Regions from separate parts of the Mesorhizobium sp. M7A.F.Ca.CA.004.04.2.1 genome, predicted to be linked through region 1. Evidence: predicted binding sites of a transcription regulator. Region 1 holds the regulator's gene; the other holds the start of a gene.
The links. Region 1 encodes PhoB, which activates phosphate uptake and scavenging genes when phosphate is short. Its sites were predicted from a motif close to TGTCATNNANCTGTCAT; they were not measured.
Positions count from the first base shown of each region.

Region 2: the regulator PhoB is predicted to act here: its motif matches at 4,658-4,674, upstream of EN893_RS09470 (alkaline phosphatase).

Region 1 is NZ_RZPH01000394.1:110-4,884, reverse strand. Features, by position in the region: gene pstB (phosphate ABC transporter ATP-binding protein PstB) at 1-650, shown strand, start outside; gene phoU (phosphate signaling complex protein PhoU) at 677-1,384, shown strand; gene phoB (phosphate regulon transcriptional regulator PhoB) at 1,401-2,090, shown strand; gene EN893_RS18200 (ROK family protein) at 2,107-3,354, opposite strand; gene xylF (D-xylose ABC transporter substrate-binding protein) at 3,625-4,665, shown strand.
Region 2 is NZ_RZPH01000147.1:47-7,819, reverse strand. Features, by position in the region: gene EN893_RS09485 (DUF1062 domain-containing protein) at 1-552, shown strand, start outside; gene typA (translational GTPase TypA) at 613-2,442, opposite strand; gene EN893_RS09475 (hypothetical protein) at 2,640-2,921, shown strand; gene EN893_RS09470 (alkaline phosphatase) at 3,013-4,587, opposite strand; gene EN893_RS09465 (MFS transporter) at 4,850-6,133, opposite strand; gene EN893_RS09460 (TetR/AcrR family transcriptional regulator) at 6,206-6,823, shown strand; gene EN893_RS09455 (hypothetical protein) at 6,869-7,462, shown strand; partial or broken gene EN893_RS09450 (inorganic diphosphatase) at 7,688-7,773, opposite strand, start outside.

The DNA of each region.
Region 1 (4,775 bases):
GCCCCTCCGGCTGCGGCAAGTCGACCTTCCTGCGTTGCCTCAACCGCATGAACGACACCATCGATTCCGCGCGGGTAACCGGCAAGATAACGCTCGACGAAGAAGACATCTACGACAAGAACATCGATGTCGTCGAACTCAGGGCGCGCGTCGGCATGGTGTTTCAGAAACCCAATCCGTTCCCCAAGTCGATCTACGAGAACGTCGCCTATGGCCCGCGCATCCACGGATTGGCCAAGCGCAAGGCCGACATGGATCAGATCGTCGAGTCGAGCTTGAAGAAGGCGGCGATCTGGAACGAGGTGAAGGACCGTTTGCAGGAACCTGGCACGGGTCTTTCCGGTGGCCAGCAACAGCGTCTGTGCATTGCACGCGCCATCGCCGTGTCACCCGAGGTGATCCTGATGGACGAACCGTGTTCGGCGCTCGACCCGATCGCCACTGCTCGCGTCGAGGAACTGATCGACGAACTGCGCCAGAACTATACGATCGTCATCGTCACCCATTCGATGCAGCAGGCAGCGCGCGTGTCGCAGCGCACCGCGATGTTCCATCTAGGCTATCTGGTCGAGGAGGGCGCCACCGACAAGATGTTCACCACCCCCGACGACAAACGCACCCAGGACTACATCACCGGCCGGTTCGGCTGAGCTCAGGCATATGAGGGACGAAGATCATGGGTGAACATACCGTTGCATCTTTCGATGAGGATCTGGAGCAGATCAGCCAGCTGATCCGCGACATGGGCGATCTCGCCCGCTCGATGGTCAGTGGCTCGACCAAGGCTTTGCTCAATTCGGACAATGCGCTGGCGCAGCGCGTGGTTTCCGACGATGCGATCATGGATGCCCGCCAGCGCGAGCTGGACGATCGCGCCATCACGCTGATCGCCAAGCGCCAGCCAATGGCCAACGATCTGCGTGCGGTGGTCGGTTCGATCCGCATGGCCGGCGACCTCGAGCGCATCGGCGACCTTGCCAAGAACATCGCCAAGCGCGTCGGCACTGTCGGGCTGAGCGTCACGCCGCACGATCTTTCGCATTCGATCGACGCGATGGCGCAGCTGGTGCTGATCCAGGTGCAGGGGGTCGTCGACGAGTATGCCGCCGCTGACGCGGCAGCGCTTGCCACGCTCAGAAACAATGATGAACGCATCGACGTCAAATACACCTCGGTGTTCCGCGAGCTGCTGACCTACATGATGGAAGATCCCCGCAACATCACGGCGTGCACGCACCTGTTGTTTTGCGCCAAGAACCTCGAGCGGATCGGCGACCACGTGACCAACATCGCCGAAAATGCCTACTATGTTTTGACCGGCACGCAGCTGCCAGCCAATCGTCCGAAGCAGGACGAGACGGCAATGTCCGCGCCAGCGGCATAACAAGGGTGACCAGCCGATGATCGCACCACGCATCATGGTGGTGGAGGATGAGGAGCCGCTAGGCGTGCTGCTCCGCTACAATCTTGAATCCGAAGGTTACCAGGTCGAGGTGGTGACGCGCGGCGATGAGGCCGAAATCCGGCTGCAGGAGAACGTTCCCGATCTTCTGGTGCTCGACTGGATGGTGCCTGCGGTTTCGGGCATCGAACTCTGCCGGCGCCTGCGAATGCGTCCCGAGACCGAGCGGCTGCCGATCATCATGCTGACCGCGCGAGGCGAGGAAAGCGACCGCGTGCGCGGCCTGTCGACCGGCGCCGACGACTATCTGGTCAAGCCCTTCTCGACGCCGGAGTTCATGGCCAGGGTCAAGGCGCTGCTGCGCCGGGCCAAGCCGGAAGTGCTGTCCAGCGTGCTAAAGGTCGGCGATATCGTGCTCGATCGCGAGTCGCACCGTGTCTATCGCAAGAAGAGCGAGATCCGGCTTGGGCCGACGGAATTCCGCCTGCTCGAATTCATGATGCGCCATCCAGGCCGCGTGTTCTCGCGCAGCCAGCTGCTCGACAATGTCTGGGGCGAGACGATCTACATCGACGAGCGCACGGTCGACGTGCATGTCGGCCGGCTGCGCAAGGCGGTCAACAATGGCCGTATGCCTGATGTCATCCGCACGATCCGTGGGGCCGGATACGCCATCCGAGAGGACTGAACTCCCTCGTTTGAACTCACGCCACGTTCTTGCCGCCGAAACCGGATCTCGCCTGCACGCCCGGCGCAAAAATCTCCTGATCGACGAAGATCAGCGCCCGCATGGCGCAGCCTTCGCGGATCAGCGGCAGTTCGTTCGGCTCGGTGTCGAAGGAAATCGATTTGGAATGCTGGCCGCCGGCGGTCTGGGCAATCGCTTGCCGCAATGCCGGCTCGATCAGGTCGAAGGCGGCGGCGCTGACACCGACCATGGCGACCGGCGCCGGATCGATCAGCGCGAACAGGCTGCCGAGGCCGTAGCCGAGCGCTTCGCCGGCCTTGCGATAGGCTTCCCGTTCGGGTCCGTCACCTTCGCGGGCCGCGGCAGCCAGGGCGCGCATGTCGGCGTCGCTGACATCGGCGACGGGTTCTGCATCCTCGCCCATCTGCCTGGCGTTGCGCCAGATGGCGTAATTGCCCGCATAGGCTTCGACGCAGCCGCGCCGTCCGCAGCGACATAGCGCGCCGTTCGGCCGATGGATCATGTGGCCGAATTCGCCGCCCGAAGAATGGGTGCCGGTGAACAATTCGCCCTTCAGCACCAGTCCCATGCCGATGCCGTGCGACAAAAGGATAGCGATGAAATCGTCGCGGTAACGATCGGGGTCGCGCCAGCGCAGCGCCACCGCCATCATGTTGCAGTCGTTCTCCATTATGGCAGGGATGCCGAACTCGTCTTCGAATATGTCAGCGAAGGCGATGTCGGTGTGCGGCGTGATCGGCGACCACAGCATGGCGCGGGCACGGGTGTCGGTGATGCCCTGGATGGCCAGCGCGATGCGGGCGATGCTGCGCACGTCCAGGTCGGGATCTGCCAGGCGGCGCCGCACGATGGCCGTGCATTCCCCGATCAGCGACTCGCGCGACATCGTCAGCGTGTCCAGCCGGCGCTGTTCCTCGGATATCACCTGGCCGGCATAGTCGATGACGGCGACGGAGAGGAAGTTCAGCGACAGCACCACGGTCATTACCGCGGCCGCTTCCGGATTGAGACTGAGGCCGACCTGCGGCCGGCCGCGTTTGAGCGAGCCGGCCTCGCTCGGCTTGCTTTCGGTCAGGATGCCTTCGACGATCAGGTCGGATGAAATCGCCGAGATGGTCGAATGGCTGAGGCTTGTGGTCGCGGCGATCTCGGTTCGTGACGGCTGTCCGGCGCGGCGCACTGCCGCGATCACCATGGCGCGGTTGCGGCGGCGCAGATCGTCGTGGCGGATTCCGACCGACATGTTCTTTCATATCCTCCCGGTCGCCGCGGTTCCTCCTGCCCCTGGAACGCTGTCGGTGACGCCGGTAAATACTGGCAGAAGCTGCATGCCGTGTCATTTATTTATTCCGAGACTCGAAAAAAACTCGAAATGACATCAAAATCCATCAGAATCGATGTTGACAGCGTTCGGGCGTTGGCCCAGTATTTTTTCGAGGCTCGAAAAAATAGAGCCTCTGTGCCGGCCCTCGGGTCAGTTTGGTCGCGCCATACGCGGCGCAGGGAGGATAATATGAAAAGATTCACGGCCGCCATCCTGGCGGGTGCCGCCATGTCGCTGACGCTCGCGTCTGTCGCGCAGGCGAAGGACAAGGTTGTCGGCGTTTCGTGGTCCAACTTCCAGGAAGAACGCTGGAAGACCGACGAGGCCGCCATGAAGACGGCGATCGAGGCCGCCGGCGACAAGTACATCTCCGCCGATGCGCAGTCCAATCCCGGCAAGCAGCTTACCGATGTCGAAAGCCTGATCTCGCAGGGCGCTAATTCCCTGATCATCCTGGCGCAGGACGCTTCGGCCATCGGCCCGGCCGTGCAGAAGGCGCTGGACGAAGGCATTCCGGTCGTCGGCTATGACCGGCTGATCGAGAACAAGGACGTCTTCTATCTGACCTTCGACAACAAGGAAGTCGGCCGCATGCAGGCCCGCGAAGTGTTCAAGGTCAAGCCGGAAGGCAACTACGTCTTCATCAAGGGCTCCGGTGCCGATCCCAATGCCGACTTCCTGTTCTCGGGCTCGATGGAAGTGCTCAAGGAAGCCATCGACAGCGGCAAGATCAAGAATGTCGGCGAAGCCTACACGGATGGCTGGCTGCCCGCCAACGCCCAGAAGAACATGGAGCAGTTCCTGACCGCCAACGACAACAAGGTCGACGCGGTGGTCGCGGCCAATGACGGCACTGCCGGTGGCGTCGTCGCGGCGCTGACGGCTCAAGGCTTGGCCGGCACCGTGCCGGTCTCGGGTCAGGACGGCGACCACGCCGCGCTGAACCGCATCGCCCTCGGCACGCAAACCGTGTCGGTGTGGAAGGACGCGCGGGAGCTCGGCAAGAATGCCGCCGAGATCGCCTCGCAACTGGCCGACGGCAAGAAGACGAGCGACATCGCCGGCGCCAAGGACTTCACGACGCCGGGCGGCAACACCGTCAAGTCGCTGTTCCTGACCCCGGTTGCCATCACCAAGGACAATCTCAACGTCGTCATCGACGCCGGCTGGATCAAGAAGGACGAAGTCTGCGCGGGTGTCGCCGCCGGCACCGTGGCGGCCTGCAACTGATCCGTACCACTTTGCAATATCTGAACGCCGCGGCCCAAAAGCCGCGGCGTTTTCTCAAAGAATTCTGTTTCCGCATCATGCGGATAGCTTCTAGGCTGGGCTCCGGCATG
Region 2 (7,773 bases), on a different contig from region 1:
TGCGGCACTGTGAAGGCCTATTGCAGCAGCGGGAAATTCCGCGTCAACGCCAACGGCAAACGCATCGACGTGTGGCTGATCTATCGCTGCATCGACTGCGACAACTCCTGGAATTTCGGCATTTTCGAGCGCTGCAACCGCCGCGACATCGACCCGACGCTGCTGGCGGCGCTCGAACGCAACGATCCTGCACTCGCTCACCGTCATGCCTTCGATGTAATCGCGTTGCGCAACCGGATCGGGCGCGTCGAGGAGTTCTCCGATGTCAGCATTCACAAGCGCAGGCTCGGCGACACCGGGGAAGCCGCGACCGTGTTGGAGATCCAGCTTGGACTGGAAATGCCGACATCGCTGCGACTCGACCGGCTGCTCGCTGGCGAACTCGGCATCTCGCGATCACGGCTTCAGGCGCTGGAGGAGAGGCGGCTGCTCATCGTTGACCCGGATGGCGCAAAGGCCCTGCGCAAGCCTACCCGCGCGGGAATCGCGATCCGCATCGATCTGGCCGGCGAGGCCGATCGGCAGGCCATCATCTCGGCTGCCGGTGGATGAACGAAAAAGGGGCGGAACACTGGTTGCTCCGCCCCTATCGACTGTCGGAAAATAGAGAGCTTACGCCGCGCCGACCACCTTGGACGACTTCTCGAACCGCTTGCGCTCGTTCGGATCGAGATAGAGCTTGCGCAGCCGAATGGTCTTGGGCGTCACTTCGACCAGTTCATCGTCCTGAATCCAGGCCAGCGCGCGTTCCAGCGTCATGCGGATCGGCGGCGTCAGCTTGACCGCCTCGTCCTTGCCGGCGGCACGGATGTTGGTCAGCTTCTTGCCCTTGAGCACGTTCACTTCAAGATCATTGTCGCGGCTATGGATGCCGATGATCATGCCCTGATACACCTTGACGCCCGGATCGATGACCATCGGGCCGCGATCTTCCAGGTTCCACATGGCGTAGGCGACCGATTCGCCCTGTTCGTTGGAAATCAGCACGCCATTGGTGCGGCCCGGCAGCTCACCCTTGTAGGGCTCATAGGCGTGGAAGAGCCGGTTCATCACGGCGGTGCCGCGCGTGTCGGTCAAAAGCTCCGACTGGTAGCCGATCAGGCCACGGGTCGGCGCGTGGAAGACGATGCGCTGGCGATTGCCGCCGGACGGGCGCAGTTCGACCATCTCGGCCTTGCGCTCGGACATCTTCTGCACGACGACGCCGGCATGCTCCTCATCGACGTCGATGACGACTTCTTCGACCGGCTCCAGCAATTCGCCGTTCTCGCCCTTCTGCATGACGACGCGCGGACGCGACACGGCGATTTCAAAGCCTTCGCGGCGCATCGTCTCGATCAGCACGGCCAGCTGCAATTCGCCGCGGCCGGAGACGAAGAACGAATCCTTGTCGGGCGATTCCTCGATCTTCAGCGCGACATTGCCTTCGGCTTCGCGCAGCAGGCGGTCGCGGATGACGCGGCTGGTCACCTTGTCGCCTTCGGTGCCGGCCAGCGGACTGTCATTGACCAGGAACGACATCGTCACGGTGGGCGGATCGATCGGCTGCGCATGCAGCGGTTCGCTTACGCTCGGGTCGCAGAACGTGTCGGCGACGGTGCCCTTCGACAGGCCGGCAATGGCGACGATGTCGCCCGCCTGCGCTTCTTCGATCGGCTGGCGCTCAAGGCCGCGGAAGGCCAGGATCTTCGAAATACGGCCGGTTTCGATCTGGGTGCCGTCATGGTGCAGCACCTTGACCGGCTGGTTGGCCTTCAGCGTGCCGCTCTCGATACGGCCGGTGATGATGCGGCCGAGGAACGGATTGGCTTCCAGGATGGTGCCGATCATGCGGAACGGGCCGGGATGAACGGTCGGCTCCGGCACATGCTTGATGACGAGGTCGAACAGCGGTCCCAGCTGCTGGTCCTTGGGTCCTTCCGGATTTTCCGAAACCCAGCCATCGCGGCCTGAACCGTACAGAATCGGGAAGTCGAGCTGCTCGTCGGTGGCGTCGAGCGCCGCGAAAAGGTCGAACACCTCGTTGACCACCTCGACGTGACGGGCGTCCGGACGGTCGATCTTGTTGATGACGACGATCGGCTTCAGGCCGACCTTGAGCGCCTTGCCGACGACGAACTTGGTTTGCGGCATCGGCCCTTCGGCTGCGTCGACCAGCACGATGGCTGAGTCCACCATCGACAGGATGCGTTCGACCTCGCCACCGAAATCGGCGTGGCCGGGGGTGTCGACGATGTTGATGCGGGTATCCTTCCAGTCGACCGAAGTCGCCTTGGCCAGGATGGTGATGCCGCGTTCCTTTTCGAGGTCGTTGGAATCCATGGCGCGCTCGGCGACGCGCTGATTGTCTCGGAAGGAGCCGGACTGCTTCAAAAGCTGGTCGACCAGGGTGGTCTTTCCATGGTCGACGTGCGCGATGATCGCGATATTACGGATTTTCATGTTCTGGTCTCGGAAGCGTTGCAGGCAGCAGGCCAAAAGGCGCTGCCTCTTTCGGTTGCGCGGCTCATACAGGGTTTTTCGCAGTTGCGAAAGAGGAGGAGCGTCACCAAATACTCATCAAATCTTAAGCATCTGCGTGTGAGATGATTTTGTTAACCAAGGCGGGAACCCTTTGGGGCCCGGGCAGTTCAAACGTCATGACCGATAAACTCAACCGATTCTGGCCGCTCATCGCGTCTGTTGCCTTCGCCGTCCTGCTGGCGGCCAACGCCGCACAGTCAGCCGCGACGATGAAGGAATCACGGCCTGCCTTGCTGTCAGAGGCACAGTCGGCCGAGCAGATTTTCGCCGACGCACCAGACGGCGTCGACCCGATGGTGACCGGCCCGGTCAGCGCCGCCTTCAAGCAGCGCCAGGACTCCGCCAACTGCGACAGCGCCGTCTGGCCGAATATTCCCATGGTCTGCTACCCGGACTAGTCAGCGCTTCACCCCCCGCCCCGTCTCGCCAGCTTCGCTTTGCGAAGCCGCCGCCGACCTTCCCCACAAGGGGGAGGGTTGAGAAGCGCGCTTACGCCGACCGCACCGGGTCGAGCGTCACCTTGTAGAGTTCGTTGTCGTCGCGATCCATCAGCCGCACCGTCATCTGCTCGCTGGCGCCTGAAATATCGACGAGCCCGAAGAATTGCAGCCCGGCCGAGGGCGGCAGGTTCTGTCCCTGTTCGGCGGTCGGCGCCTTGATGAACTTCAGCTCCGGACCGAACGTCATGTCGAAATCGTTGGGACCGAACGTGCCGGCATGGATCGGACCCGAGACGAATTCCCAGAACGGATTGAACTCCTGGAACTGCGCCTTGTCCGGGTTGTAATAATGCGCGGCCGTGTAATGCACATCTGCGGTGAGCCAGACGGTGTTGCTGATGCCGGCATTCTTTATGAAGCGCAGCAGGTCGGCGATCTCGAGCTCGCGCCCTTTTGGCAAGCCATTGTCGCCATTGCTGACCGCTTCGGCGCCAACCTTCTTGGTGCCGTCGTCCCAGACGACGAGGCCGAGCGGCACGTCGGCGGCGATGATTTTCCAGGTCGCCTTCGAATTCGCCAGTTCGCGCTTCAGCCATTTCGTCTGCTGCTCGCCGAGCATGCGCGACTGCGGCGTCATCTCATCCTGCATGTCGGGACCATTGGGGCCGCGATAGGAGCGCATGTCGAGGAAGAACACGTCGAGCAGCGGCCCATAAGCGATCTTGCGATAGACGCGGCCGGGCTCGGACGGTTCGTAGCGGATCGTCGTCATCTCGTGGAAAGCCCGCGCCGCGCGGGCCGCCAGCACGTGGATGGATTTTTCCGTGTAGCGGCTGTCGGCGCTGAGATCCTTGGAATCCGACCAGTTGTTCAGCACTTCATGGTCGTCCCACTGGTAGAAAGTCGGGCAGATGGCGCTCAGGCCGAGCACGTTCCTGTCCATCATGTTGTATTTCCACTGGTCCCGGTACTCGTCCAGCGTTTCGGCGACCTTGCGCTTGCCGTCGATCAGCACGACGTTCTTCCACTTGCCGCCGCCGGGCAGGTCGACCTCGTCCTTCATGGCGCCGTCGGCATAGATGGTGTCGCCTGAATGCAGGAAGAAGTCGGGCGTGTGCTTGCCGATCGTGGCGTAGGTCTTCATGCCGGTCTCATCGATGCCCCAGCCCTGGCCGGCGGTGTCGCCGGACCAGGCAAAGCGGATGTCGCGCTTCGAGGCTGGCGCCGTCCTGAAACGGCCGGTGATCGGCTCCGAAACGGCGTTGATGTCGGCGAGATCGGCCGATGTCATGCGGTAGAAGATATCCTGGTCCGAAGCGAGGTCGGTGAGCAGCCGCTTGACCGTGTAATCGCTGGCCGGCGACGTATCGAGCGGCGCCAGCCGCGTCGCACTGGCGAAATTCTCCGTCGACGACACCTCGAACATGACGCGCGACGGTCGGTCGGTGCGCGTCCACACCATGCCGCTGGTGGCGTCGACATCTCCCGACTGGACGCCATGGGTGAAGGAAGGCCGCTGATTGGCGCGCGAATAATAGGGCAGCGCCAAGCTCGAGACGCCGGCCAGGCCAACGGCGCTGGCGGATGTGACGAAGGCGCGGCGGGTCATCGAGAGCTTGTTCATGGCTGTCTCCTGGTGGCTTGAACGGCGCCACCAAGGTCCAGCGTCAATGTTTCAGGCGCATCTCGGGATGATGAAGTTTTGATAACAATGAACAGGGTAATCTCCCCCTCGAGGGGGAGATGTCGCCAAAGGCGACAGAGGGGGTCGCCGCGCGTGGAGCGCTAACCTCCTTCTATCGCAAGAGGCCGAGCCCAGTCGGACCGACCCCCCTCTGGCCGCTTCGCGGCCATCTCCCCCTCGAGGGGGGAGATTAGCGTCGCGCCTAAGCCGCTTGCGGCTCCGGATCGAACGCCGGCTTGCTGGTGTTGATCAGCAGCGAGATACAGGCGGCGGCGATTGCCGTCATGCCGGCGATCAGGAAGGCCAGTTCGTAATTGCCCTGCAGCTCGCGCATGGTGCCGCCAAAGGCGGCGGCAGCGGCCGCACCGATCTGGTGCCCGGCGACGATCCAGCCGAACACGATCGGCCCACTGCGATCGCCGAACGCCTCGTTGGCGAGCCGCAGCGTCGGCGGCACGGTGGCGATCCAGTCGAGGCCGTAGAGCACGGCGAAGATGATCAAGCTGGTGGCCGAGAAGCCGGAATAGGGCAGATAGATCAGCGACAGGCCACGAATGCCGTAATAGACGCCGAGCAGCTTGCGCGGATCGTAGCGGTCGGTGAGCCAGCCCGACAACGTCGTGCCGATCAGGTCGAAGATGCCCATCATCGACAGCAGGCCGGCGGCCTGCACTTCGCCGATGCCCATGTCGCCGCAGAACGCGATCAGATGCGTGCCGACCAGCCCGTTGGTGGTGAAGCCGCAGACGAAGAAGGTGGCGAACAGATACCAGAACACCCGCGTGCCGGCGGCACGGCGCAGCGTCGAGAACGTATGCGCCAGAAAATTGCCCTGTGACGCAGGCGGAGTGGGCGGCACGTCGTCAGCCTCGGCGCCGTAGCGCACCATGCCGATCGATGCCGGCCGCTCCGGCACCAGCAGCCAGACCAGCGGTATCAGGGCAGCGGTCGCGATCGCGACCGCAATGACAACCGGCTGCCAGCCGCCCGACTGCGCCAGCGCGGCGATCAGCGGCAGGAACACCAGCATGCCCGAGGCGCTGGAGGCCGACATCAATCCCATGACAAGCCCGCGATTGGTCTTGAACCACCGGTTGACGATGGTCGCGCCGAGCACGCTGGCGACAGCACCGGAACCAATGCCCGAGAACACGCCCCAGGTGATGAACAGATGCCACGGCTTGGTCATCAGCAGGCTGAGCGCGGTCGAGCCCGACATCACCACCAGCGAGGCCAGCAGCGTGCGGCGAAGCCCGATGCGCTCCATCAGGGCTGCGGCAAATGGCCCTGTCAGGCCGTAAAGCAGGATGCCGACACCGGCGGCCAGCGAGATGATGTCGCGCCGCCAGCCGAAACTGTTCTCCAGCGGCAGCATCATGACCGAGGGTGCGGAGCGCAGGCCAGCCGCGACCAGCAGGCTAAGGAAGATCACGCCGACCACGACGAAAGCGTAGCGCTGGCCAAAGGGGCGGGATTGAGCTATCATGTTACTGACCGGTACGTTGCAGGTGGAGTATGTATACGTACCGATCGGTAACATTGTCAATCGAGCCACACGATGCCAACCGACAAAAATATTGATCTGACCATCAGCGACGATCATGCGTCGGCGCCGCCGAAAGCAGCCAAGAAGATCCTCGATGTGGCTTATGACCTGTTCTACCGGCGCGGTATCAGGGCGATCGGCGTCGACGAGATCGTCAAACGTGCCGGCGTCACAAAGCCCAGCCTCTATCGCAGCTTTCCGTCCAAGGATGAACTGGCCGCCTCCTATCTCAGGCAGTACGATCTTGAATATTGGGAGCGTTTCGACGAGGCGGTTGCCGCTCATCCCGGCGACCCGCGCGCACAGATCAAGGCTTTCCTGACCCGCATCGGCAAGCGCACGCAAGTGGCGGACTATCGCGGCTGCGGCATGACCAACGCGGCGGTCGAATATCCCGACCACAGCCATCCGGCCCGTGTGGTCAGCGAGGCCAACAAGCAGGAATTGCGCCGCCGCCTACGCGCCATGGCGGTTGCGATGGGCGCGCAAGACCCTGACACGCTCGGCGACGGCCTTCTGCTGCTGATCGAAGGCGCCTATATCAGTGGCCAGCTGTTCGGGCTCGGCGGCCCGGCGCAAGCGGTCGCCCGCAACGCGGACCTGCTGATTGAAGCGAGCTTGAAGAAATAACGTTTGGCGCTACGCTGCGGCAGCTTGCAACGGAGATTGACCGCCATGCGTGCCATTCTGATCCCGCTTGTTCTGGTCGGTCTCGGTCGGGCTGCGCAAGCCGACGGCATTTCCAGCGCCTACACCGATCTGGATTCGAAAAAGGATTGCGTGACCTACGCGCAGGCCGAGGAAGGCGACGGCGACTGGGCCGAACTCGCCTGTTCGGGCTATCGCGGCTATCCCGTACTGATAGCCTATGACGATGCCCGTGAATCGCTGTTCTACGGCTTTCCCCCCGGCGGCGACATGACAACGGTCTGGGAGAGCTTTTCCGGTTTCAATTCGTCCGGAGCCAAGATCGAATGGCGCATCGAGACCACCGGCGACAAGGCTGTGCCCTATGCAGCCATCCATCGCCGCTCGATCAGCAATCCCGAGGACGAGAAAAAGCCGACCGAGGTGCTGCTCGTCGCCAAGGTCGGCCAGATGGACGCCCGCGACGGCTGCACCGTCGGCCTGGTGCTGGCCACCGGCAATCCCACCGCCAACGATCAGGCGCGCAAGCTTGCCGACGACAAGGCACGCACCTTCGCCTGCGGCAAGGACAGGCGCACCGTCATCGGCAATGTGCCGGCTTTTGGCCGGGTGGATAACTGAGCACGGCGGAGATTGGGCATCGCACCCGTAGCTTCGTCATCCACGGGCGGAGCAAGGAGCGTAGCGACGCAGCGCAGACCCGAGGATCCATGCCGCGACATCAACACCGCCGCGGCGGTGCAGAATTCCGTTCCGCCGCACACGTCGCCTGGCGTCACGGCATGGATACCAGGGTCTCCGCGACGCCGCTTTGCGGCTGCTCCGCCCTGGTATGACGAAGTTGGGCTACTTGCTCGCCTTGGCCCGCTCGATCGCATCGACGATCATCTTCTTGGCATATTTGGAATCGTGCCAGCCTTCGATCTTGACCC